4 regions of the Arthrobacter sp. PAMC 25486 genome follow, and region 1 is predicted to be linked to each of the others. Evidence: riboswitches for the same ligand, from Rfam matches in the RefSeq annotation. Region 1 holds a riboswitch; each other region holds the start of a gene.

Region 1 (5,440 bases):
TAGCCGCGCCGATCACCAGAATGAACAGGATGCCTTGGGTTTGCCCGCTCAAGATCAGGATTCCGGCTTTTGCCAGCCACCACACACTCAGCAGCGCTACGCACAGGGCAAAGAGGCTGGTGGCGAGCACGGCCACGGGAAGCAGCAGGGAGCGGTAGACAAGGATCAAGATGACGAAGACGGCCAAGAGGGCCACACCCAGAAGTATCCCGTCAATACCGGAAAATCCCGCGATGAGATCTGCCGTGAAACCGGCGGGGCCGGTGACATGAACCACCACCCCGTCAGGGACGGCAGCCCGCAGTGACGTGCCAATGGCGGTGACCGCCGCACCGATGTCCGCATCGGCTTGGATCGGCACAAATGCCTGCACCGCCCGGCCGTCTTCTGAAGGAATGCCCGGGGAAACCTCCGTACCAACCCCGGGGATGGAGGTCAGGGCTGCGATCGCCTTGGAAATTGAGGCAATACGGGTCTCGTTCAGCGTGCTATTGCTGGAGAAGACCACGACAGCGGGGATTTCATCGGAGTCACGGAACTCGCCTTGCAACTTTTGCACCTGAGTGGCGTCGGCAGAAGAGGGAAGGTACGCGGTGGGGTCATTGGATGAAACCTCACTGACCTTGCCAAAATATGGTCCACCGATTGAACCGCCGGCGAACCAGACGATGATGATCAACGCGGGCAGGAGGATCCTCAGCCACTTTTTGGCGCTTCTCGGTGGCTTATCGTGGCGGGTTCCACCGCTGCTCGACTGCAGTGTCTTAGTCATGGGTTCATCTCCGGTAGCTGCACAATTTTAATCTAGTTTAGCTAGCAAGTAACCCAGCTTGCAACATGTGTGGATCTTTATATTGGGGGAAGGATAGAATTATCACCATGGCAAGTATCGAGGCAACCCCCGCACCATTGCCGCCCAACATCTACGACGTCAATGCCGCCGACCCGAAGAGTCAACTAATCGACCGATCGGCGATGGCCACCGAAGACGTGGCGCACATCGGTGAGCTCATGGCCGCGCTGGGCAGGCTGCGCACCGCGGAGCAGCAGCTCTCGGATGCATCGCTGAAATACATGAAGTTGAACCAGTCGGACATGCGGGCCCTGCACTACTTGATCGTCACGGCCAACACCGAGACAATTGCCACCCCCGGAGCCATTGCCAGCCACCTGAAGATTTCGACGGCGTCAACCACCAAGCTGCTGGACCGGCTGGAGAATGCGGGTCACATCACCCGGGCGCCCCATCCCAGTGATCGCCGTGCCTTGGCCATTTCCATCACGGCCAAAACCCGCCAAGCAGCCATGGACACCGTGGGGCGCCAGCAAGCCAAGCGATTCCATGCGGCAGCACGGCTCAGCTCGGCGGAACGCGATGTGGTCATCCGGTTCCTTGACGACATGACCAAGGAAATCGCTCTTACGGATGAGGCCTGGGCCCAACCTGGCGCCAATTCCGGCTGATCACTGCGCCGGCACGAAGCCGCCAGCTCGCGACCAGGTGGTGGAGCCGGCACGCCGGGCGGGGATCCCGCCAGGCCGTCCGGCACCGCACGAAATGGTCCCAAGCCCACGAGATGATTGATGAACTCACCTCCGGAGGACACCGGGCGCGGGCCCGGACTTCCCCGCTACCCCGACACGGTCCTTGCAGGCCCTGGCCTTGGGGGCCGGGCGGAAAGACCTGCATCAGGTGGCTTGGCACCACGGCACCCCAACCGGTCCCCGCAACGCCAAAGCGGCCACGAAATCACGTTTCCTGGCCATCCGGATCCGCCCGGCCCATCGCGATATCCCGCTGGATGAGGATCATTCCCTGCCCGAGGGTGGATGCTGGTGGCATGGCCCGTGCACGAGCCGGCACCAACCGATTACTGGATCAGCGCCCTGCCCGCCGACACGCCCCTGAAAACTCTCGTCAGGCTCGCCAAGAGCGACAAGCGCATCGAGCATGACTACCGGGAACTAGAGAACGGGCTCGGCCTGGACCGCTTCGAAGGCCGATCCTGCAGCGACCACCACCGCCACCTCACCCCGGTCACCGCGGCCCAACTCTTTTCACCAGAAAGCGGCTCCCCACCCCAAAAGACCGCCAGTTTCCACGGGGCAGCCACAGCAACACTTCGCAACGCTGAGTCGAAGCGGGAGGGCGCAGCGTTGCCTGCCGCCGTCCGAACCGTGGTAGCTTGGGCCGTGGACACGACACGGGGTGCCGCCTGGCGGCTGAGAGTTAGACCCGTTGAACCTGATCTCGATAATCCGAGCGAAGGGATGCCGGTCCTGCAGCAATGACGAAGTGTGCCCTGTGCCTGTCCTTCGCGCATTCCTGGCATCCTTTCGCCCCGCTGAAAGGTGTACGACATGCAAATTAAAGACCAGATTGTACTGATTACCGGAGCCGGCCGCGGACTAGGTGCCGATGTGGCCCGTTCCTTCGCCCGGGAAGGTGCCAGAGTGGTGCTGAACTACCGCAACAGTGAGGCGGCGGCACGGGAACTTGCCGCTGACATCGGATCGGAACACGCCATCGCCTTGCACGCCGATGTCACCCGCGCCGACGCGGTCCAGGCCTTGGTGACTGCCGCAGCCGATCATTTTGGTGCGCCCATCACCACCGTCATTAACAACGCTTTGCCCGATTTTTCCTTTAACGGCGACGGGCGGTCGAAGGCTGACGGCATTGGCTACGGCGAATTTACGGCACAGTTTTCCGGCGTTGTGGGGGGTGCGCTGAACACGATTCAGGCGGTCTTGCCGGGCATGAAGGATGCCGGGTTCGGCGCCATCGTGAATATTGGCACCAACCTGTTTCAAAACCCCGTGGTGCCCTATCACGACTACACCGCGGCCAAAGCTGCTTTGCTGGCACTGACGCGCACCTTCGCTGCCGACCTGGGTCCGTCCAAAATCCGTGTGAACATGGTCTCCGGGGGGTTGCTGCGCACCACCGACGCCTCTGCCGCCACACCCGAGCAGGTCTTCGACTTGATCGCTGGCGGAACACCTCTGCGCAAGGTCACCACGCCGTCCGAATTTGCTGATGCAGTGCTGTTCTTCGCCTCACCTTGGTCCCGGGCCGTGACGGGACAAAACCTCGTGGTCGACGGCGGACTGGTGATGAACTAGTGATGGGAATTGTGGGCGCCACCAGCACGCGGCAAATGCACATCAACGCTTTCCTCTTCGGTGCGGGGCACCACACCATGGGCTGGCGGCATCCGGATTCCAGCGCCGACCGTGTCGGGGAAATATCCTATTTCGAGGAGCTGGCCCAGCTGGCTGAAAGCGGCTGCCTTGACGCGGTCTTCTTCGCCGACGGGCACAGCGTCAACCGCCAGTATTCAGCAGGCGTGCCCTCGCTTTTGGAACCGATCACGGCACTGAGTGCCATCGCCCGGGCCACGAAACACATCGGCCTGGTCACCACGGTGTCCTCCAGCTTCTACACGCCCTTCCATGCCGCCCGCATGCTGGCCTCCCTGGACCACATCAGCGGCGGCCGGGTGGGCGCAAACATAGTCACCTCCATGTTCGACGCCGAGGCGCAAAACCATGGATTCGCCGCTCTGCCTAAGCACGCTGAGCGCTATGAGCGGGCGGATGAATTCGTCCGGGTGATCCAACGGCTCTGGGATTCCTGGTCAGACCAGGCGTTGCTCAAAGACCGGGAGTTGGGAACATTTATTGATCCGGAACAGATCCAGCCGATCAACCACACCGGGAAGTATTTCTCCGTGGCGGGGCCGCTGAATGTCCCCCGTTCCCCGCAGGGCCAGCCGGTGCTGTTCCAGGCCGGTTCCTCGGAGGCAGGACGGGATTTTGCTGGACAATTTGCCGAAGCCATTTATTCGGTGTCGTGGGACAAGGACTCCGCCATCGAATTCGCCACGGACATGCGTGCGCGACTGGCTGCTGCCGGACGAGGAGGGGCCACGGTGCCGATTCTTCCCGGCCTAGTCACCTACGTCGCCGCCACACGCGAGCAGGCCATGGAGAAAAAGCGCGCATTGGACGCCTACCTGGACATTGACACAGCCATCGTCCAGCTCAATATTTTCACGGGGATGGACTATAGCGGGCACGGACTCGATGACCTTGTGGCCCCGCTGCCCCCGGTAGTAACCTTCACGGGGCCCCAGGGCCGGTACCTCACGGTGCAGCGCATCATTGCGACGATGGCGCCCACCTTGCGCGAATTGCTGGGTTTTTTGGCCGCCGGCGGTGGCCACGCCACCATGATAGGCACCGCCAACGAGGTGGCGGATGAAATTCAGGAATGGTTTGAGTCTGGGGCCTGCGATGGATTCAACCTTATGTGTCCCGCCTACCCTGAATCGCTCCGAGATTTTGTGGGATTGGTGGTGCCCATCCTGCAGGAACGGGGGATCTTCCGTTCCTGCTATCAGGGGAGCACCCTGCGGGATAATTTGGGCCTGGCGCGTCCCCAGCCCAGTAGTGCCCCGTAGCGAGGTGTAACACCTTCCGGTGAGGCATGGCCTTGAACGTGGCGCGGCCACCGTGGGTCCTTCCAAGAAACTCTCACATCCCCCTCGAAAGGACACCTCACGATGGCCGCGCCTGTCATGCCCGACCCTGCCGGCGTACTTTCGCTCATCTTTGGGAGACGTATCTGCTGATTTGATCAGCCACCTGCCGCAACCCCTGGGCAACGCGCTGCTGTCCACCGACGCGGATGCCGTGGTCGGTGCGTAGTGGGGCAAGCACTCACTCGGGCGTTTGATACAGCGCAATGGCCAACTGTCGCCGCAAGCCTAACGCCCGTGCCGAGGCATCCGTGATCACCGTCGTCACGGACTGCAACCTCGCGGGGGTCTCCCCCCGCCGCAGGGACAAGCTCGTGGAGACCCAGGGCATCGACTCCCTGTTGAAATCACAGGTCTCCGGCATGGCGGCAGACCTTGATGAGCGTGTCGTCGCCTGCCGGGCCCGCCCCCTGACCGGCCCGCCCCTGACCCGCGCGGGCCCGTTCGCGTTCGTAGCCGCCGAGGCACTGAGGCTGAGGGTCCGTGAAGACCTGCGGATAAGCAACACGGTTGCCGTGGGTGCCCCAGTGTGAACGCGGTCGGGCGCCGCGACGTGCCCTGCTCCTTCCTCGCCTGGGAAGTACTCTGCCAGTACCTGGGCGCCGTGGATTATCTGCTGGCTAAATGCTTCCACGAGCGCCCCTTGTCAAATCCTTGTTTGACGGAACTGAGGACGTGATCCCTGGGGGATGCGGCGGCGAACCGATCGAGTTTTTCGGGGTCTGTGCCGCGGCGGTAGACGCCGAGCAGGCTCGATATCCAGGCCCACCAATTTCGGATCTGAGGTGTGTAGCGCAGCCGCCTGGCAGCCTGCGGCTCGCCCTCGCGCACCGGCCGGAACGGTGCGATGGACTCAACTCTTTCGCCGCCACGGTCTTGCTTCCGCTGCTGCATGG
Region 2 (5,440 bases), 1.9 Mb from region 1:
GCTGGTGCGGATCCTGGATGAAGCCCACGGCGCGGGAAAACTCGACGCGCAGGACGCCGGGGGAATCCCGCAGGGCCTGGCCCTCGACCTTGCCGCCATCCGGGCGGAAATGGGTCTCAGCGTTCCCGAGGCAGTGGTGGCCCGCGGTGTCCTGCTCTGGGCGGCGCTGTTCGGGGCAGTGAACTTTGAGGTCTTCGGCCAATACGGCACCTCAACGTTTAGTGAGCCGGCCGACCTTTTTGAACTGCACCTGGCTGCCCTGGAACAAACCGTGGGCCTGCGGGGGGCGTGAGCCGCTCAGGTCCTGGCAATGGCCTCCCGCAGTGCGCCAAGGACCAGCATCACGGAGGCCGGGTTGGCGTTGGGGCCCATCATGCCGATCCGCCATACGGTGGAGGCGAACTCACCGGCGCCGGCGCCTATTTCCAGGCTGAAGTTCTCCAGAAGGTAGGCTCGCACGGCTGCTGAATCCACGCCGTCGGGCACCCTGACGGTGGTCAGGCTCGGCAGGCGCGAACCTTCCGCGGCAAATAGTTCCAGGCCCATTTCCTGCAAACCGCCCTGCAGTGCAAGTCCGGAAGCAGCGTGGCGGGCCGCAACGGCGTCGAGCCCCTCGGCCAAGACGCGGTCAAGCCCGGCGGCGAGGCTCGCCACCATGGCAACCGGGGCCGTGTGGTGGTACGTTCGCTTGCCTCCGCCGGCAGCGCCAACATAGCCGCCCAGCAATCCCAGATCCAGGTACCAGGACTGCGGATCCTTGATGCGGCGTTCAAACGCGGCATCCGAAATGGTGAATGGTGCGAGCCCCGGCGCAACACCCAGGCACTTCTGCGTGCCAGCGTAGCCAACGTCAATGCCCCATTCGTCGGCGAGCAGCTCCAAGCCGCCGATGGAGGTGACGGCGTCAACCAGCAGCAGCGCATCGCCCTTGAGTTGGCCCAATGCGGCAATGTCCGAGAGTACGCCGGTAGAGGTCTCGGCGTGAACGGCTGCGATGACCTTGGGGTTTGGGTGGGCGGAGGCAACGCGCTCCGGGTCAATGGGCTGGCCCCATTCATGGTCCACACGGACCACCTCGGCACCGGCGCGGCGGGCCACCTCGCACATGCGCTCACCAAAAAGCCCGTTCACGGCCACCACGGCCACATCCCCCGCACCCACGGTGTTGACGAAGGCGGCTTCCATGCCGGCCGAGCCGGTCCCGCTCAACGGCAGTGTGCGCTCATTGCCGGTGCCCCAGACCAGGCGCAGCCCGTTGCACGTGGCGTCCATCACGTCGATGAACAGAGGGTCGAGGTGGCCCAGAATTGGATGCCCCAAAGCCGCGATGGCTTCCGGATAGCAATTGGTGGGGCCGGGGCCAAAAAGATGCCGGAAGGTGAGTGCGGTGCTCATGGTGCTCCTTTGCGCCTGACGTTGCTTGCCACCCAGCATAAGCACGGCGCTCATGAAGCCCGGGTGCGGCGCGCATGAAGGAATTCTCTATCAATCTTGATACGGTGTACGCACCAGTCCCACTATTGGCGCGTACTCTTTGCGAAGTTGCGCATCCCCGGCGGATGCCATCGATGATCCGATGAAGTGTCACAGAACGCAAAGGAATACCAAGTGTCAGACAATATTTTTCAATTACTCGCCATCGGCGTTTATATGGCGGGAATGCTCGCCATTGGCTACTTCGCCTTCAAAAAAACGGACGACCTGGACGACTACATGTTGGCCGGGCGCGATCTCAAGCCAGGTGTTGCCGCTCTCTCGGCTGGAGCTTCAGATATGTCGGGCTGGCTCATTATGGGCCTCCCCGGGGCCATCTACCTGTCGGGACTGGTCGAGGCATGGATTGCCATTGGGCTGACCATTGGCGCCTGGCTGAACTGGAAGTTCGTCGCGCCAAGGCTGCGTTCTTATACGATGATTTCGCAAAATGCCATCACCGTCCCCAGCTTTTTTGAGAAGCGGCTCAAGGACAATTCACATCTGCTCCGCATCACCGCCTCCGCCGTTATCCTGGTGTTCTTTACCTTCTATGTGTCCTCGGGCATGGTGGCCGCCGGCAAGTTTTTTGAGGGTTCCTTCGGCTGGTCATATCTGCTGGGCATGGGCGTCGTCACTGTCGTCACTTTGACATACACGCTCTTTGGCGGGTTCATTGGGGCAACACTGACCGACGTGGCCCAAGGACTGCTCATGTTTGCCGCCCTCATCGTGGTCCCGGTGATTGCCGTCATTCAAACCGGTGGCGTCGGCGCAACCGTGACGCGCCTGCAAAGCATTGACCCCGACACGTTGAACCTGTTCAAGGGCTTTGGCGAGGGAAACAGCCTGGTGTGGATGATCGGAATCTTTTCCACGGCCGCATGGGGGTTGGGCTACTTTGGACAGCCGCACATCATTGTCCGCTTCATGGCGTTGCGTTCCCCGCAAGACGCCAAGGCCGGCCGTCGGATCGGCATTGGCTGGATGTTCTTGACCGCGGCCGGGGCCGTGAGCACGGCGTTGATCGGCATTGGCTACTTTGCCGACAACCCCGACTTGACGTTGGCGGACCCGGAAACGGTGTTCCTGAAATTGAGCCAGGTGTTCTTCCACCCGTTCGTGGCGGGCCTGGTCCTGGCAGCCGTGCTGGCCGCCATCATGTCCACCATTTCCTCCCAGCTCATTGTGTGTTCCTCGGCGCTCGTCGAAGACCTGTACAACATGACAGGACGGGAGTCCTCGGCCAAGAAACAGGTGATTCTTGGCCGCCTGGGCGTGTTGGTGATCGCCGTCATTGCAGCCACCATTGCCTTGGACAGGAATGCAAGCATCCTGGAGCTGGTGTCATTTGCCTGGGCCGGCTTCGGTGCAGCGTTCGGCCCGATTGTGCTGCTGAGCCTTTACTGGCGCAAACTCACGGCCAAGGGCGCCCTCGTCGGCATGATTGTGGCGACGGTGACGGTGTTTGTGTGGGGCAAGACGCCAGTGCTGCATGACGCGATGTATGAAATCGTGCCCGCATTTATCGTGAACCTGCTGGTCGCCGTCATTGTTTCCCGGTACACCTACAAGGAGAACTCCGTGATCGAGGGCGAATTCGACGCCATGCTGGAAGATTCCGCCCCGAGCAAGGTCGCAGCCAACAGCTGAACCGGGCGGGACGGCAGCGCCGGTTTCCGGAACGGGGATGGATTTTGAGGTCGCCCAGCGACCGAGGAAATCTTACTGCCCGCGAGGAAACCGACGCGGACGCTACCCCAGCGCAGGCAGGCGGGAGAGCAAGGCCTGGGCGGCCGCCGTCGGATCTTCGGCGTGGGTGATGGCGCGAACAACAACAATCCGGGAAGCTCCGGCGTCGACCACCTGGTCCACAGTGGACAAATCCACCCCTCCGATCGCGAACCACGGCTTCGTCGTGCCGAGCGAGGCGGCGTGTTCCACGAGGGAGAGCCCGACGGCGGCCCGGCCCGGTTTGGTGGGGGTGGCCCACAGCGGGCCCACGCAAAAGTAGTCGGCCTCGGAGGCTGCCGCGGCGGAAGCCTGAGCAGGATCGTGGCAGGACAGCCCGATTGAAATCGCAGGCCCAACGAGCGAGCGGGCGGCCGGCAGTGGCAGGTCCTGCTGGCCCACATGGAACACGGGGGCTCCGCTGAGCGCGGCGATGTCGGCCCGGTCATTCACGGCCCACAACTTGCCAAACTCGGCCGCAACGGAGCGCAACACAGCAAGTTTTTCCAGCTCTTCGGCAGCCTCGATGGACTTGTCGCGCAACTGGATGATGTCCACACCACCGGCATACGCCGCCCGTAGGAAATCGGCAAAGTCACCTTGATCGGCGCGGGAATCCGTACACAAATACAGGCGGGCGGAGGCCAGGTCGGGGACAGCGGACGGTGCGGCGGAAGCGGACATGGCGTCATGGATGGCAGAAGTGCTGTGCATGTCTCATAGACTAGTGCAGTACCGCGGGAGCCAGTGAAGCTGGCTGAGAGGGCGCCGACTACGCCGACCGATTGCGCCTTGAGGGCGCGGAACCTGATCCGGATCATGCCGGCGTAGGGAAGGAGAACATTGTGGCACCCTCCGTGCCTTTGCACTTGAGCCCCGACAAATCAACCACCGGGGTGGCCGTCATCGGCGGCGGCATCGTGGGACTCGGCATCGCCTGGGAGGCCCAGCGTGCCGGCCACACAGTCACCGTGATCGACCCGGCCCCCGCCACCGGCGCCACTTTCGCGGCCGCTGGCATGCTGGCCCCCGTGAGCGAGCTCCACTACCAGGAAGAGCAACTCCTGGACCTCACGCTTGCCGCCGCCGCCCGCTGGCCCGACTTTGCCGCATCCCTGGCCGGCCCCGGTGTTCCGGGTACCGGATTTCGTACGACGCCGACCCTCGTCGTGGGTGCCGACGCTGCGGACCGGCGCGCCCTCGCCGAGCTGCGGGACGTCCAGCGCCGGCACGGGCTCGAGGTCGAGATGCTCACGATCAAGGCGGCCCGGGCGGAGGAGCCGCTGGTGGGCCCGCACATTTCCTGTGCCTTCCGGATCGTGGCCGACCACCAGGTGGACCCCCGCGGAACTGCTGCTGCCATCCGCACCCGGCTGGTCGAGGTTGCCGCTCATCGGGGCGAGTCGGATCCCTTCATTGGCCAGGGTGCTGCGGGACTGTTGTGGGACGGCAGGGGAGTCGAAAAGCGGAGGCGGGTGACCGGCGTCGTGCTTGCCGACGGCACGGAAATCCATGCCCGGGAGGTGGTGGTGGCCAACGGGCTGGACGCCCCGAAACTCCACAACCTGCCGGCTGGGCTCGAGCTGCCGCTGCGCCCGGTGCACGGCGATATTCTGCGCCTGCGCGTGCCCGAACACCTGCGGCCGCTGACCACGGCCACGATTCGCGGCCTGGTGCGCGGGCTCCCCGTGTACATTGTGCCGCGCGAGGACGGCACCGTGGTCATCGGCGCGACCAGCCGCGAGGACCACGGTGCCGGGGTCAGCGCCGGGGGAGTGCACCAGCTTTTGCGCGACGCCCAGGTGCTCCTGCCCGCCGTCGCCGAACTTGAACTACTTGAATGCACGGCCCGCGCCCGCCCCGGAACGCCGGACAACGCCCCGCTGCTGGGCCGGGTCGCAGCTGCCTCGGGGAAGGACATCCAGGGACTCATTATCGCCACCGGGTTCTTCCGGCACGGCGTGTTGCTGACCCCGATCGCCGCCTTGATTGTCCGCCAATTGCTGGGCGACATTACCGACCTGGCCTGGACGGGCTTCCGCCCCGACCGCTTTTCCCCCTCACTCCGCCCGGCACTCGCCGGCCCCACCGCGTAGGAGCATGCCATGCACACGATCGAACTCAACGGCACCACCCAGACCCACCCGGCAGGCACCACGGTCGCCGACCTGGTCACCGCCACTACCGGCCGGGCGCTGCTTCCCACCGGGCAGGCGGCCGACGGTGGACGGTTGGG
Region 3 (5,440 bases), 1.8 Mb from region 1:
GTGGACCCAGCCCGAGGACATCTTCGCCGCACACCGCATCGACGAGCAGATCAACAAGGCCCTGGAGCGCAAGGTCTTCCTGCCCTCCGGCGGCTCCCTGGTCATCGACCGCACCGAGGCCATGACCGTGGTCGACGTGAACACCGGCAAGTTCACCGGCTCCGGCGGCAACCTTGAGGAAACCGTCACGAAGAACAACCTGGAAGCCGCCGAGGAAGTGGTGCGCCAGCTGCGCCTGCGCGACATCGGCGGCATCATCGTCATCGACTTCATCGACATGGTCCTGGAATCCAACCGCGACCTCGTGCTGCGCCGTCTCGTCGAGTGCTTGGGCCGTGATCGGACCAAGCACCAGGTCGCCGAAGTCACCTCCCTGGGCCTGGTCCAGATGACGCGCAAGCGCATGGGCACCGGCCTGCTCGAGGTCTTTGGTGAGCAGTGCGCCACATGTGCCGGTCGCGGCATGGTCACCCACGAAATTCCCGTGGAGCACCGCCGCACGCATTCGCCCGCCGTCGAGGCTGCCGCCGCGCACGCCCCCCGGCACGAGACCCGTGAGGGGGATCGCACCGCCAACCGCTCCACCCGCAGTGAGCGCAAGCGCAACCGGAACCGGGGCCAGCAGCACGATTCTGAGCAGCACGAGGACACGGCGGCTCCGCTGTCCGATGAGGCCGGCGAGGCTGCCCGGGCGCAGAAGGCGCACGAGGTGCGGGCCGCCCTGGCCAACATTGCCGCGGCTTCCCACCACGAGCACGACGGCGGAGAGCACGGCGCCGCTGTCTCGCCGGCTGGCGCTGTGGACGCCACGGAGACGGAAGAAAATCACGACTCCACAACGCTGAACCTGGGCGGGGAAGCCATCGAGCTGCCGCGCGGCCACCGCAGCGAAAGCAGCGACTTCACCCAGCCAAACAATGCTGAGCAGGTCGCTGCCCTGGCCGGACTGGCCGAGGCCTTGGATCAGCTCGTCGCGCCCGACCATGACGGCGCACAGCACGACGAACACGATTCCAGCGGTGGCAGCCGTTCACGCTCACGCCGCAGCCGACGCAACCGCAGCGCCCGCAGCGCACAGGGCGGTGCCGACATGGTGGTGGAAACTTCCGATGCACCTTCGGTGGGCCAGGGTTCGGCGCCGCACGTCAGCGTCGAGATTCCGGCCCCCGCGCAGGTCCAGCACATTCCGGCGGAGACGGTTCCGGCAGTGAAGAAGAGCAGCGAGCCCATCATCTTGGGTGTTGGGGTGCCAGCCTCTGAGCTGTAGCACCGAGCTAAACTGACCCGCAGAGGACGGAGAAAATTCACGGTTTTGACGTGTTTTTCGCCGTCCTCTGCGGGTCAGTTTGCGTTTGGGGCCGGATGGTTGCGTTTGTGGGTAGGGTGGAGCGTGACACGGGGTGCCAGGCCACAAGGGCCGGCTGAGACAATACCCGTTGAACCTGCCCGGCTAGCACCGGCGAAGGGATGTCCCATGAGCGCCACAACACTCTTTTCACCTGCCCACGAAGCAACTGGCACCGCACAATCACCGTGGAAACACCCGCGGGTATTGAGCATTGCCGGCTCCGACCCATCAGGGGGAGCCGGTATCCAGGCCGACATTAAATCCATTTCGGCCCACGGTGGCTACGCCATGGCAGCCATTACGGCCCTCACGGCGCAAAACACGCGGGGCGTGCAGGGCGTGCATGTCCCGCCGGCCGAATTTCTGCGTTCCCAACTGGACGCCCTCGCCTCAGACATCACCATTGACGCGGTAAAGATCGGCATGCTCGGAACTGCCGAGGTGATGAATACGGTGGGCGAGTGGCTGGCGCACACCCGGCCCTCCGCAGTCGTGCTTGATCCGGTCATGGTGGCAACCAGCGGTGACACACTCATGGCGCCCGAAGCACTCGAGGCTCTACTGGCGCTGCTGGCCAACACCCACCTGGTGACGCCGAACATTCCCGAGCTGGCGGCGCTGCTGGGTCAATCCGAAGTGGGCAGCTGGGCCGAGGCCGTGCAACAGGGCCGGGAACTGGCTGCCGCCCACAACGTCATGGTGCTCGTTAAAGGCGGCCATCTGCCCGGGGAGCAGTGCCTCGATGCGCTGGTGGGTGTGGACGGCGCCATCCAGGAATTCACTGCGCCGCGGATCCACACCGCAAACACGCACGGGACGGGCTGCTCACTATCGGCGGCCGTGGCAACACTGCAGGCGCGCACGGGGGACTGGGGGCAGGCGGTGGGCACGGCCAAGGCTTGGTTGGTGGGGGCATTGGAGGCCTCCGAAGTGCTGGACGTAGGCGCAGGCGCCGGTCCCATCCATCACCTGCATGCCCTGTGGGCGACTGCCGCACCCAGCCTTGACGCCTTCAGCCGGGTGCTCTGGCAGGATTGCGCACCGCAGCGTCAGGCGATCTTCGGTCTCGACTTCATCAAGGAACTGGCGGCGGGCACCCTGGCCCGTGACCGCTTTGCCTACTATCTCGCCCAGGATGCCCTCTACCTGGCCACTTACTCGCGTGTGCTGGCCAGGGCAAGTGCCCTGGCGCCGACCGAGGCCGAGCAGAAGTTTTGGGCCGGCGGCGCCCAAAACGCCCTGGATGTTGAATTGGCCCTGCACCGGGATTGGCTCAGTCATTACCCGCTCGATTCCCCGGAAGGACCGGAGCAGGAAGGACCCGAGCTGGGCCCGGTCACGAAACACTATGTTGACCACCTGCAGGGTGTGGCCTTCTCCGGCAGTTACGGTGAAGTCGTGGCGGCCGTGCTGCCCTGCTACTGGCTGTATGCGGAAGTGGGCCGGGTGCTGCACGCCGACTACCTGGCCCGTGCGGGCGGGCACCCCTACGGGACCTGGCTGCAAACTTATGCCGACGACGACTTTGCGCAGGCCACCGCCACAGCCGTGGGCATCATGGACGCGGCAGCCCGGAACGGCTCAGCCGCGGAACGCACCCGCATGCGCCGAGCCTTCGCCCACTCGGCCCAATATGAGGTGGATTTCTTTGCCGCACCGCACCAACAGTTCGCCGGCCCCGGTGGTGGTGTCACGCCGTCGAACGTGTCTTGGTGATTAAGACCACCCGTCTTCGGTGAAAAAGGCGGCGCGTCACGGGCAGAAATCGCACATCAGCGGCTCAGGCACGCTAAAGTTGTTCAGTACGGTTTGCTGAACTCCGCTGGAATGCCCTTGCAACACTGCGTTGCGCAGGGCGCCCTGAGGAACGCGAACCAGTGTCATTTGCTCCCGGAGCTAGAATTAGCGTATTCTTGATCTTCGGTGCTTACGCCAACACCTAGGGCAACCACTCCATGGCAGAACTCCATTGAGGTCCACGGCGTTGAGGCACATAGTATGCACCCCGCGTCTGTTCTATTTTGAACTGCGGCGCATGCGGTTGGCGGCGATCAAATCTGATCCAAGCCGGCATAAAAACTTTGTAATAAACGTCGAGAGAAGTGAGTTCCCCAGTGGTGTACGCGATTGTCCGCGCAGGCGGCCGTCAAGAAAAGGTTTCCGTTGGAGACCACGTGACCATGAACCGCGTCCCCGGTGGAGTTGGCAGCACGTTTGAGCTGCCCGCTTTGCTCCTGGTAGATGGTGACAAGCTCACCACCGCCGCGAAGGACCTGGCTAATGTAAAGGTTACGGCTGAGAAGTTGGAGGATCTTCGCGGGCCGAAGATCGTCATCCAGAAGTACAAGAACAAGACCGGTTACAAGAAGCGTCAGGGCCACCGTCAGGAACTGTCCAAGGTCAAGATCACTTCAATCGCTTAATAAGCGATCAAAAGTTCGATCAACTTAGAATCTTTTAGTAAAAAGGCAGGCATTTTCAAATGGCACATAAAAAGGGTGCGAGTTCCACTCGCAACGGCCGTGACTCCAACGCTCAGTACCTGGGTGTAAAGCGCTTCGGCGGTCAGGTTGTCAAGGCTGGCGAAATCATCGTTCGCCAGCGCGGCACACACTTCCACCCCGGCGTAAGCGTCGGCCGTGGCAAGGATGACACGTTGTTCGCATTGGACGCAGGCGCAGTCGAGTTCGGCACGCGTCGTGGACGTCGCGTTGTCAACATCGTTGCAGCTGCGGTCTAATACCAAAGCTTTTCTCAGTGGAGCGGACCGCCTGGTCCGCTCCACTGGCTTTTAACACACTGCCCGGCATCAGGGGCAGGTCCCTCGCGGACTAGAATTGGTGCACCAGCGTAAATTCAATTCAAGGAGATTTCATTGGCCAGCTTCGTTGACCGGGTTGTTCTGCACGTATCCGGCGGGACTGGCGGCCATGGCTGCGTCTCGGTTAAACGTGAAAAGTTTAAGCCTTTGGGCGGGCCCGACGGCGGTAAGGGCGGCGACGGCGGCAGTGTCACCTTCCGGGTCAGCGACCAAACCACCACCTTGCTTGACTTTCACCACGCCCCCCACCGCCGCGGTGGCAACGGCCAGCCCGGCATGGGCGACTGGCGTGACGGCAAAGACGGGGAATCCCTGCTCCTTGAGGTTCCCGATGGCACCGTCATCAAGGACCGTGACGGCAATGTCCTGGCCGACCTCGTTGGCATTGGCACCGAATACGTCGCCGCCGCCGGCGGACAGGGCGGGCTCGGCAATGCCGCCCTGTCCTCACAAAAACGCAGGGCACCGGGCTTTTTCCTGCTCGGCGTTGACGGCACCGAGCAGGACATTGTCCTTGAACTGAAGTCCATTGCAGACATTGCGCTGGTGGGCTTCCCCTCGGCCGGCAAGTCCAGCTTGATCGCAGCCATGTCTGCTGCCCGCCCCAAGATTGCCGACTACCCGTTCACCACGCTGATCCCCAACCTTGGCGTGGTCCAGGCGGGCGACGTCCGCTTCACCATGGCCGATGTCCCCGGACTCATCGAGGGTGCCAGCGAAGGCAAGGGCCTGGGCCACAACTTCCTGCGCCACGTTGAACGCTGCGCAGCCATTGTGCACGTCCTTGACTGTGCCGCACTTGAGGCGGACCGTGACCCCATTTCCGACCTGGCCATCATCGAACGCGAGCTTGACCGGTACGACGTCGACATGAGCTTTGCCGGCTCGGACGGCGATGTTGTTCCCTTGAACGCCCGCCCCCGCCTGATCGCCCTGAACAAGGTCGATTCCCCCGACGGACGGGATATGGCCGGGTTTGTGCGTGCAGACTTGGAAGCCCGCGGCTACCGCGTGTTTGACGTCTCGGCCGCCAGCCATGAAGGCTTGAAGGCTCTGGGCTTTGCCATGGCAGAAATCGTCAGCGCGGCCCGTCAGGCCGTCATTGACACGCCAGCAAAGGTTGTTCCTGTTGTGTTGCGTCCGCGTGCGGTCAACGCAGCTGCGTTCACCATTCACCGTGAGGAACGCAACCTTGAACCGCTGTTCCGGGTGCGCGGTGAAAAGCCTGAGCGCTGGGTGAAGCAGACGGACTTCCAGAACGAAGAAGCCAT
Region 4 (5,440 bases), 730 kb from region 1:
GTTCGCCGACGATCAGCGCGTGCACGCTTTGCGGCGCAACCCCGGCAGCCTCTGCCACGAGCCAGCGCAGCCGGGAAGAGTCCAGCACGGTTCCGGAGCTGAAGATGCGCCCGGGCGGCAGGTCCGTGATGCGTTCGGCCACGGCCGTGAGGACGTCGCACGGATTTGTCACGAGAATGAACACCGCGTTGGGCGCCAGGGCCACGAGCTGCGGCAGCATTTTCTCCAGGATGCCCACGTTGACACCGGCCAGTTCAAGCCGGGTCTGGCCCGGCTCCTGCTTGGCCCCGGCCGTGATGACGACGACGTCGGAGCCCGCCACGAGCCCGATGTCGCTGCCACCCGTGATGCGCGAGGCCCCAACGAACGGGGTGCCGTGGGCCAGGTCGAGGACCTCCGCCTCCACTCTGGCCGTGGCGATGTCATACAGCACCACCTCACGGGCGGAACCACGAATGAGCGCGGCGTAGGCGAGGGAGGTGCCGACACTTCCGGCGCCGACAATGGTGAGCTTGGTGCTGCGCGGGATCGTCATGCTCCCAGTATCGTCTTCTCCATTCCGCAGCGCCGGTTGTGTCCCGCCGTGTCGCCGCAGCCCCGCCCCAGCGCCTCCCTAACCAAATACCGGGTTCCACGTACCAAGCACGACGGCGACACTCACCGCTGCGGCCGCGATGGCCAGTCCGCCGGCCGCCACCCAGACGTCAAGCGGGGAGAAGGCTGAAACGCGTGCCCACGTGCGCGGGCCCGCACCAAATCCCTTGGCCTCCATGGTGACGGCCAGCCGCGAAGCCCGCCGCACGGCCTGCACCAGCAGCGCCATGGCCTGGCCGAGCTGCGCCTTCAGCCCGCGGAACAAGCCGGGTTCACCGCCCACGCCCCGAGCCCGGCGTGCCATGCCCAGGGTTTGCCACTCCGTCACGAGCAGGCCCACCAGGCGCATGGCTGCCAGCGCCCCGAGCACAAAACGGTGCGGCAGTCGCAGCTTTTGCGCCAGCGCATCGGCTAGGTCCGTGGGGTCGGTGGAGGCCAGCACAATGATGCCCGGCAGCGCGACGGCCAACCCGCGCAGGGCAATCGCCACCCCTGCCTCGAGCGAGCCGGTGGTAAAGGTGACGGGTCCCAGCGACAGCAGCAGTTCGCCGGTCTTGGGCGCCAGCAGTGCTGTGCCGTAGCCGCCCACAATCGCAGCGAACAGGATGGGCCAGCCGCGTCTCAGCAGCATGCGCAGGCTCAGCCCGGCCAGCGGCAGCAACGCGCATTCAAGCACCAGCGCCACCGTTGCAGAGACCCAGTCAACGCTGATCAGCAGCACGATGGTCAGCACCATGCCTGCACCCAGTTTGGCTAGGGGATTGGCGCGGGCCAGCAGTGCTGTGGAGCGCGGGACGGCGATGATGTCGACGCTCATGAGTGCACCACCTTTCCGCGCCCGGCGGGGGCCACCGTTGGGCGGTCACCATCTAACATCTCGGCGGGAGCAGGAGGACCAAGGACCAGCTGTGCCCCGCCCAACACCTCACTGAATGCGGCGTCGTGCGTCACGGAGACCACGGCAGTGCCGGCATCGAGCAGCTCGGTCAGCAGTGAGGCCAGTTCGGCCCACGTGTTGGCATCCTGCCCAAAAGTGGGTTCGTCCAGCACGAGCACCTGTGGGCTGGCGGCCAGCACGGTGGCCACCGACAGCCGGCGTTTTTCACCGCCCGAAAGCGTGAAGGGATTCGCCTCCGCCAGGTGTTCGAGCCGCAGGCGTGCCAGGAGTTCATCCACCAGATCGCCGCCGCGCCCCAAAATATTGGGTGCAAACAGCAGCTCGTCCCTGACCGTGCCGGCCACAAATTGGTGCTCGGGCTCCTGAAACACCGTCCCGATCCGGCTGATCAGCTCGCGCCCGCGCCATTTCAGCGGGGCCGGTCCGGCTCCCCGGGCCAGCTCCGGCAGCGCAGTGAGCACCCCGCCGGCAGGCGGCAAAAGTCCGGCCAGGGTCAGCGCCAGGGTCGACTTCCCTGCACCGTTGGGCCCCGTCACGCTCAGCGCCTGCCCCGCGCTGACCTGCACGGAAGGCACGACGGCGGCCGGCACCACCGGGTGCCGCTTGCGTCGCTTAGTGCGGGAGACAGCAAGGGCCTCCGCCTCCAGCAGCAGGTGCGTGCCGGCGTCGTCCATGGCATTGCGGGGCCGCACCGCCGGGATATAACCGGGCAGCCAGATGCCGGCTCCGGCCAGCGTTTCCCGGCTCTGGGCCAGCACGGTGGCGGGCGGACCGTCAAACAGCACCCCGCCGGGCTCGCCCAGGGCGGCCGGGGCCAGAACCACGATCCTGTCCACGACCTCGAGCCAGACGGAGACGCGGTGCTCCACCACAACGAGGGTGGCGCCGGTGTCGTCGAGGCTGCGGCGCACGGCGTCGCGGACCTCGACGACACCGGCCGGGTCAAGGTTGGCGGTGGGCTCGTCAAGGAGCAGCAGGCCGGGGCGCATGGCGAGCATGCCGGCCAGGCCGAGGCGCTGCTTTTGCCCGCCGGACAATGTGGAGCTGGGGTGATCCAGGGGCAGGTTCAGTCCCACCGACTCCAGCGACTCGTGGACGCGGTGCCAGATTTCAGCGCGCGGCACGGCGAGGTTTTCAGCACCAAAGGCAACATCGTCGCCAATGCGCGAGAGCACCACTTGGGCGTCGGGGTCCTGCTGCATGAGCCCTGCCCGGCCGCGCGATTCCGCCACAGGGCGGCCGTCAATGAGCAGTTCACCCACCTCGTTGGCGTCCTCCTCATCACCCAACACGCCGGCCAGTGCGTGCAGCAGGGTGGACTTGCCGGCGCCGGACGGGCCAAGGAGCAGCACCCGCTCCCCCTCCGCGATCTCCAGATCAAGGCCGTGCACGGCACGTTTGCTGCGTCCGGAGTGTTGCCATCCCCAGCTCTTCGCGCTGATGCGCGCCGGGGCGCCGCCGTTGTGACCGGCAGAATTGTGGGTGGCCGGATAGCCTCGCGCACCCACGGCTACACCACTCGTTCGGTTGCGGCGTTGCGCGAGGGCAGGTTGGCCAGGGCCCCCGTACGTGCCAGTCCGCGAACAGCCAGCCAGGACACCAAGCCGGCAATGATGGTGCCTGAGATCATGGCGAGGATTACGTAGACGAGTTTCCACTCAAACGCCCACGCGATGTTCCACACCAGAGAATCGTTGAGGCCGAGGGCCAGTCCGGCCAGTGCACCGGCCACGAGGGCCACCGGCAGGTTGAACTTTTTGTAACGGAACAGGGCAAAGCCGAGTTCCGCGCCCAGGCCCTGAACGAGTCCGGAGAGCAGCACAGTGAAACCAAAGTGCGTGCCCAGAAGGCCCTCAACACTGGCGGCAATCAGCTCACAGTACAGTGCTGCACCGGGTTTGCGGATCACGAGTCCACCCAGCACGCCGGCGATCAGCCAGCCGCCGCCATAGAGGGCTCCGACGGGCGGGAATGCGACGGTGAAGGCGCTGATCAGGCCGTAACCGGCGGACCAGAGCCAAAAGATGACGCCGAGGGCCACACCGAGAACCGAGACAACAACTATGTCCACCACCCGCCACGTGCTTTTGCCGTTGCCTGAACGTTGCGTGTTTTTTGGGGCGTTTTGTTGGGCTGATGCGCCCGTGAATGACTTGCTCATGTTTCCTCCTTCGCAGGAGGGGCGGCTGCAACGGGATTTCCGCGCAGCCGAAGAGAACTCGACTCCCTTCGCCGGTACTAACCGGAGCAGGTTCGAGGGTCTGCGGCGAACCGCACTCTCAGCGCCGCTACCCAGGTCGGGTGGACGCTCCCCTGTCGTGTTTGAATTGCGGCTTCAGTTTACCCCTGGCTCCTGCCGGGGGCTAATGCATCCGTCATGATGCAAGGTGGCCCCCTTGCCGGCGGCGCCCTCATGAAACTGTCGCAAGGCGTTAGGCTGATCGTAGGCTTTTGCCCGCCATGTCTGGTCACAGAATTCAGGAGTCCATTATGAACATTGTCGTAAAATTGCTCGGTACCGGTGTGAGCCTGGGCGCAGGCTTCGTCGCCAGCAAACTGGTGGACACCGTCTGGGAGAAAAGCACAGGCAACAAGCCGCCCAAGGACGGGGCGGATCTGGAGAACAGCCTGCGTTCGGCGCTGGTCTTCGCGTTGGTGTCCTCTGCTGTGGCAGCCATCATCCAGACCCTCGCCGGTCGCACAACACAAAAGGCCATCGCACGCTTTAGTAAGCACCCCGACGAGGTCTGAGCACCCGCCCGCTTGCATGTGCACTGTCATTCACGTTGAAACAGCAGGTTCCGGCCAGTTTCGGCCGAATACGGCGCCGAACTGGCAGTTGTTGCCCTCCCAGCCCTGTGAGAGGGCTGGGAGAGGGCAACAACTGTCAGTTCGCGGAACGATATTCGGACGAATACCCAAAGGGGTCGCGGGCGGAGGGGTTGCTAGTCCTTGGCGTCGTCGACGGCGGCCGCCACTACCTGGTCCAGCTCGTCAACACTGAGCAGTTCCGGGCGGCGGTGTTTGGTGCGGTAACCCGCCCTGCCCACCATGTGCGCTGAGACTGGAACGGTCAGGAGCTGAAACAGCCAGGCCACCAGGAGGATGGGTAGCAGCGACCACGCCTGCATCTGCAGGCCCAGGGCTGCCAGCATCAGCAGCAGCCCCAGCACCTGGGGCTTGGTGGCTGCGTGCATGCGGCTCAACAAGTCCGGGAAGCGCAGCAGGCCAATAGCGGCCGCAAGGCTCATGGTGGCGCCAACCAAGAGGAAGATTGCCGTCAAGACATCGATGAAAGTGTTCATCCGTCCTCCTTCTTGTGCGCTACAAACCGGGCAACCGTCACCGAGCCGATAAAGCCAATCACCGTCAACACCACCAGCAGTGCCAGGTTGTCCAGGTGTTTGTTCATCGCCATCTCCGTGGCCAGTGCAGCCCCAAAGATGGCCAGTAAAACATCCGCGGCGATGACCCTGTCAAGCAGTGACGGGCCCTTGGCGATGCGGTAGATGGTGCCCGCCGAGGCAAGCGTCAGCAAGGCCGCCACAATCAAAATCACTATCTCCATGGCGCTCATGGTGTCTCCTCACGGCCGAGAGTCTGCGCATACGTCACCATGGGCGCGCCTGCCCGTTCAGCCTTCACGGCAGCCAGTTCTGCCTTCGTTCCCATGACTTCAATCAGCCTGGCTTCAAAGTCTTGGATGTCCGCGCGAATCCTGTCCACATCAGCGGGCGTGGGCGCGTTCATGGCATGCACATAGAGAGTTGCCGATCCCCTGTCCACCTCAACCACCAGTGAGCCGGGAATGAGGGAGAGCACGTGGCCAACCGCCGTCATCATAAAATCCGAGGGGCTGCGCAAGGGCACCGCCAGGATGGCATTGCGGATGTTCGGCCCTTTCACGATGGCCCAGTACAACACCTGGAAACTCGCAATGGAGACCTG

What was found. A riboswitch is a leader RNA that binds a small molecule or an ion and turns the genes downstream of it on or off. The one in region 1 is predicted to bind thiamine pyrophosphate.
Region 2: linked by a shared signal. The riboswitch ahead of thiO (glycine oxidase ThiO) and the one ahead of art_RS17210 (3-oxoacyl-ACP reductase) in region 1 are both predicted to bind thiamine pyrophosphate.
Region 3: linked by a shared signal. The riboswitch ahead of thiD (bifunctional hydroxymethylpyrimidine kinase/phosphomethylpyrimidine kinase) and the one ahead of art_RS17210 (3-oxoacyl-ACP reductase) in region 1 are both predicted to bind thiamine pyrophosphate.
Region 4: linked by a shared signal. The riboswitch ahead of art_RS14030 (ECF transporter S component) and the one ahead of art_RS17210 (3-oxoacyl-ACP reductase) in region 1 are both predicted to bind thiamine pyrophosphate.

What each region holds. Positions count from the first base shown of each region.
Region 1 is NZ_CP007595.1:3,794,013-3,799,452, forward strand. Features, by position in the region: gene art_RS17195 (MMPL family transporter) at 1-772, opposite strand, end outside; gene art_RS17200 (MarR family winged helix-turn-helix transcriptional regulator) at 880-1,464, shown strand; TPP riboswitch at 2,196-2,289, shown strand; gene art_RS17210 (3-oxoacyl-ACP reductase) at 2,362-3,126, shown strand; gene art_RS17215 (LLM class flavin-dependent oxidoreductase) at 3,129-4,466, shown strand; partial or broken gene art_RS23055 (transposase) at 4,569-5,068, shown strand; gene art_RS17225 (hypothetical protein) at 5,154-5,438, opposite strand.
Region 2 is NZ_CP007595.1:1,893,494-1,898,933, reverse strand. Features, by position in the region: gene art_RS08680 (TetR/AcrR family transcriptional regulator) at 1-292, shown strand, start outside; gene art_RS08675 (alanine--glyoxylate aminotransferase family protein) at 298-1,395, opposite strand; gene putP (sodium/proline symporter PutP) at 1,609-3,126, shown strand; gene thiE (thiamine phosphate synthase) at 3,229-3,888, opposite strand; TPP riboswitch at 3,933-4,055, shown strand; gene thiO (glycine oxidase ThiO) at 4,050-5,300, shown strand; gene thiS (sulfur carrier protein ThiS) at 5,310-5,440, shown strand, end outside.
Region 3 is NZ_CP007595.1:1,044,049-1,049,488, reverse strand. Features, by position in the region: gene art_RS04900 (Rne/Rng family ribonuclease) at 1-1,267, shown strand, start outside; TPP riboswitch at 1,387-1,485, shown strand; gene thiD (bifunctional hydroxymethylpyrimidine kinase/phosphomethylpyrimidine kinase) at 1,475-3,064, shown strand; gene rplU (50S ribosomal protein L21) at 3,463-3,771, shown strand; gene rpmA (50S ribosomal protein L27) at 3,831-4,088, shown strand; gene obgE (GTPase ObgE) at 4,224-5,440, shown strand, end outside.
Region 4 is NZ_CP007595.1:3,061,520-3,066,959, reverse strand. Features, by position in the region: gene art_RS14045 (L-lactate dehydrogenase) at 1-535, opposite strand, end outside; gene art_RS14040 (energy-coupling factor transporter transmembrane protein EcfT) at 614-1,411, opposite strand; gene art_RS14035 (ABC transporter ATP-binding protein) at 1,408-3,000, opposite strand; gene art_RS14030 (ECF transporter S component) at 3,003-3,653, opposite strand; TPP riboswitch at 3,700-3,817, opposite strand; gene art_RS14025 (DUF4235 domain-containing protein) at 3,983-4,243, shown strand; gene mnhG (monovalent cation/H(+) antiporter subunit G) at 4,438-4,797, opposite strand; gene art_RS14015 (monovalent cation/H+ antiporter complex subunit F) at 4,794-5,069, opposite strand; gene art_RS14010 (Na+/H+ antiporter subunit E) at 5,066-5,440, opposite strand, start outside.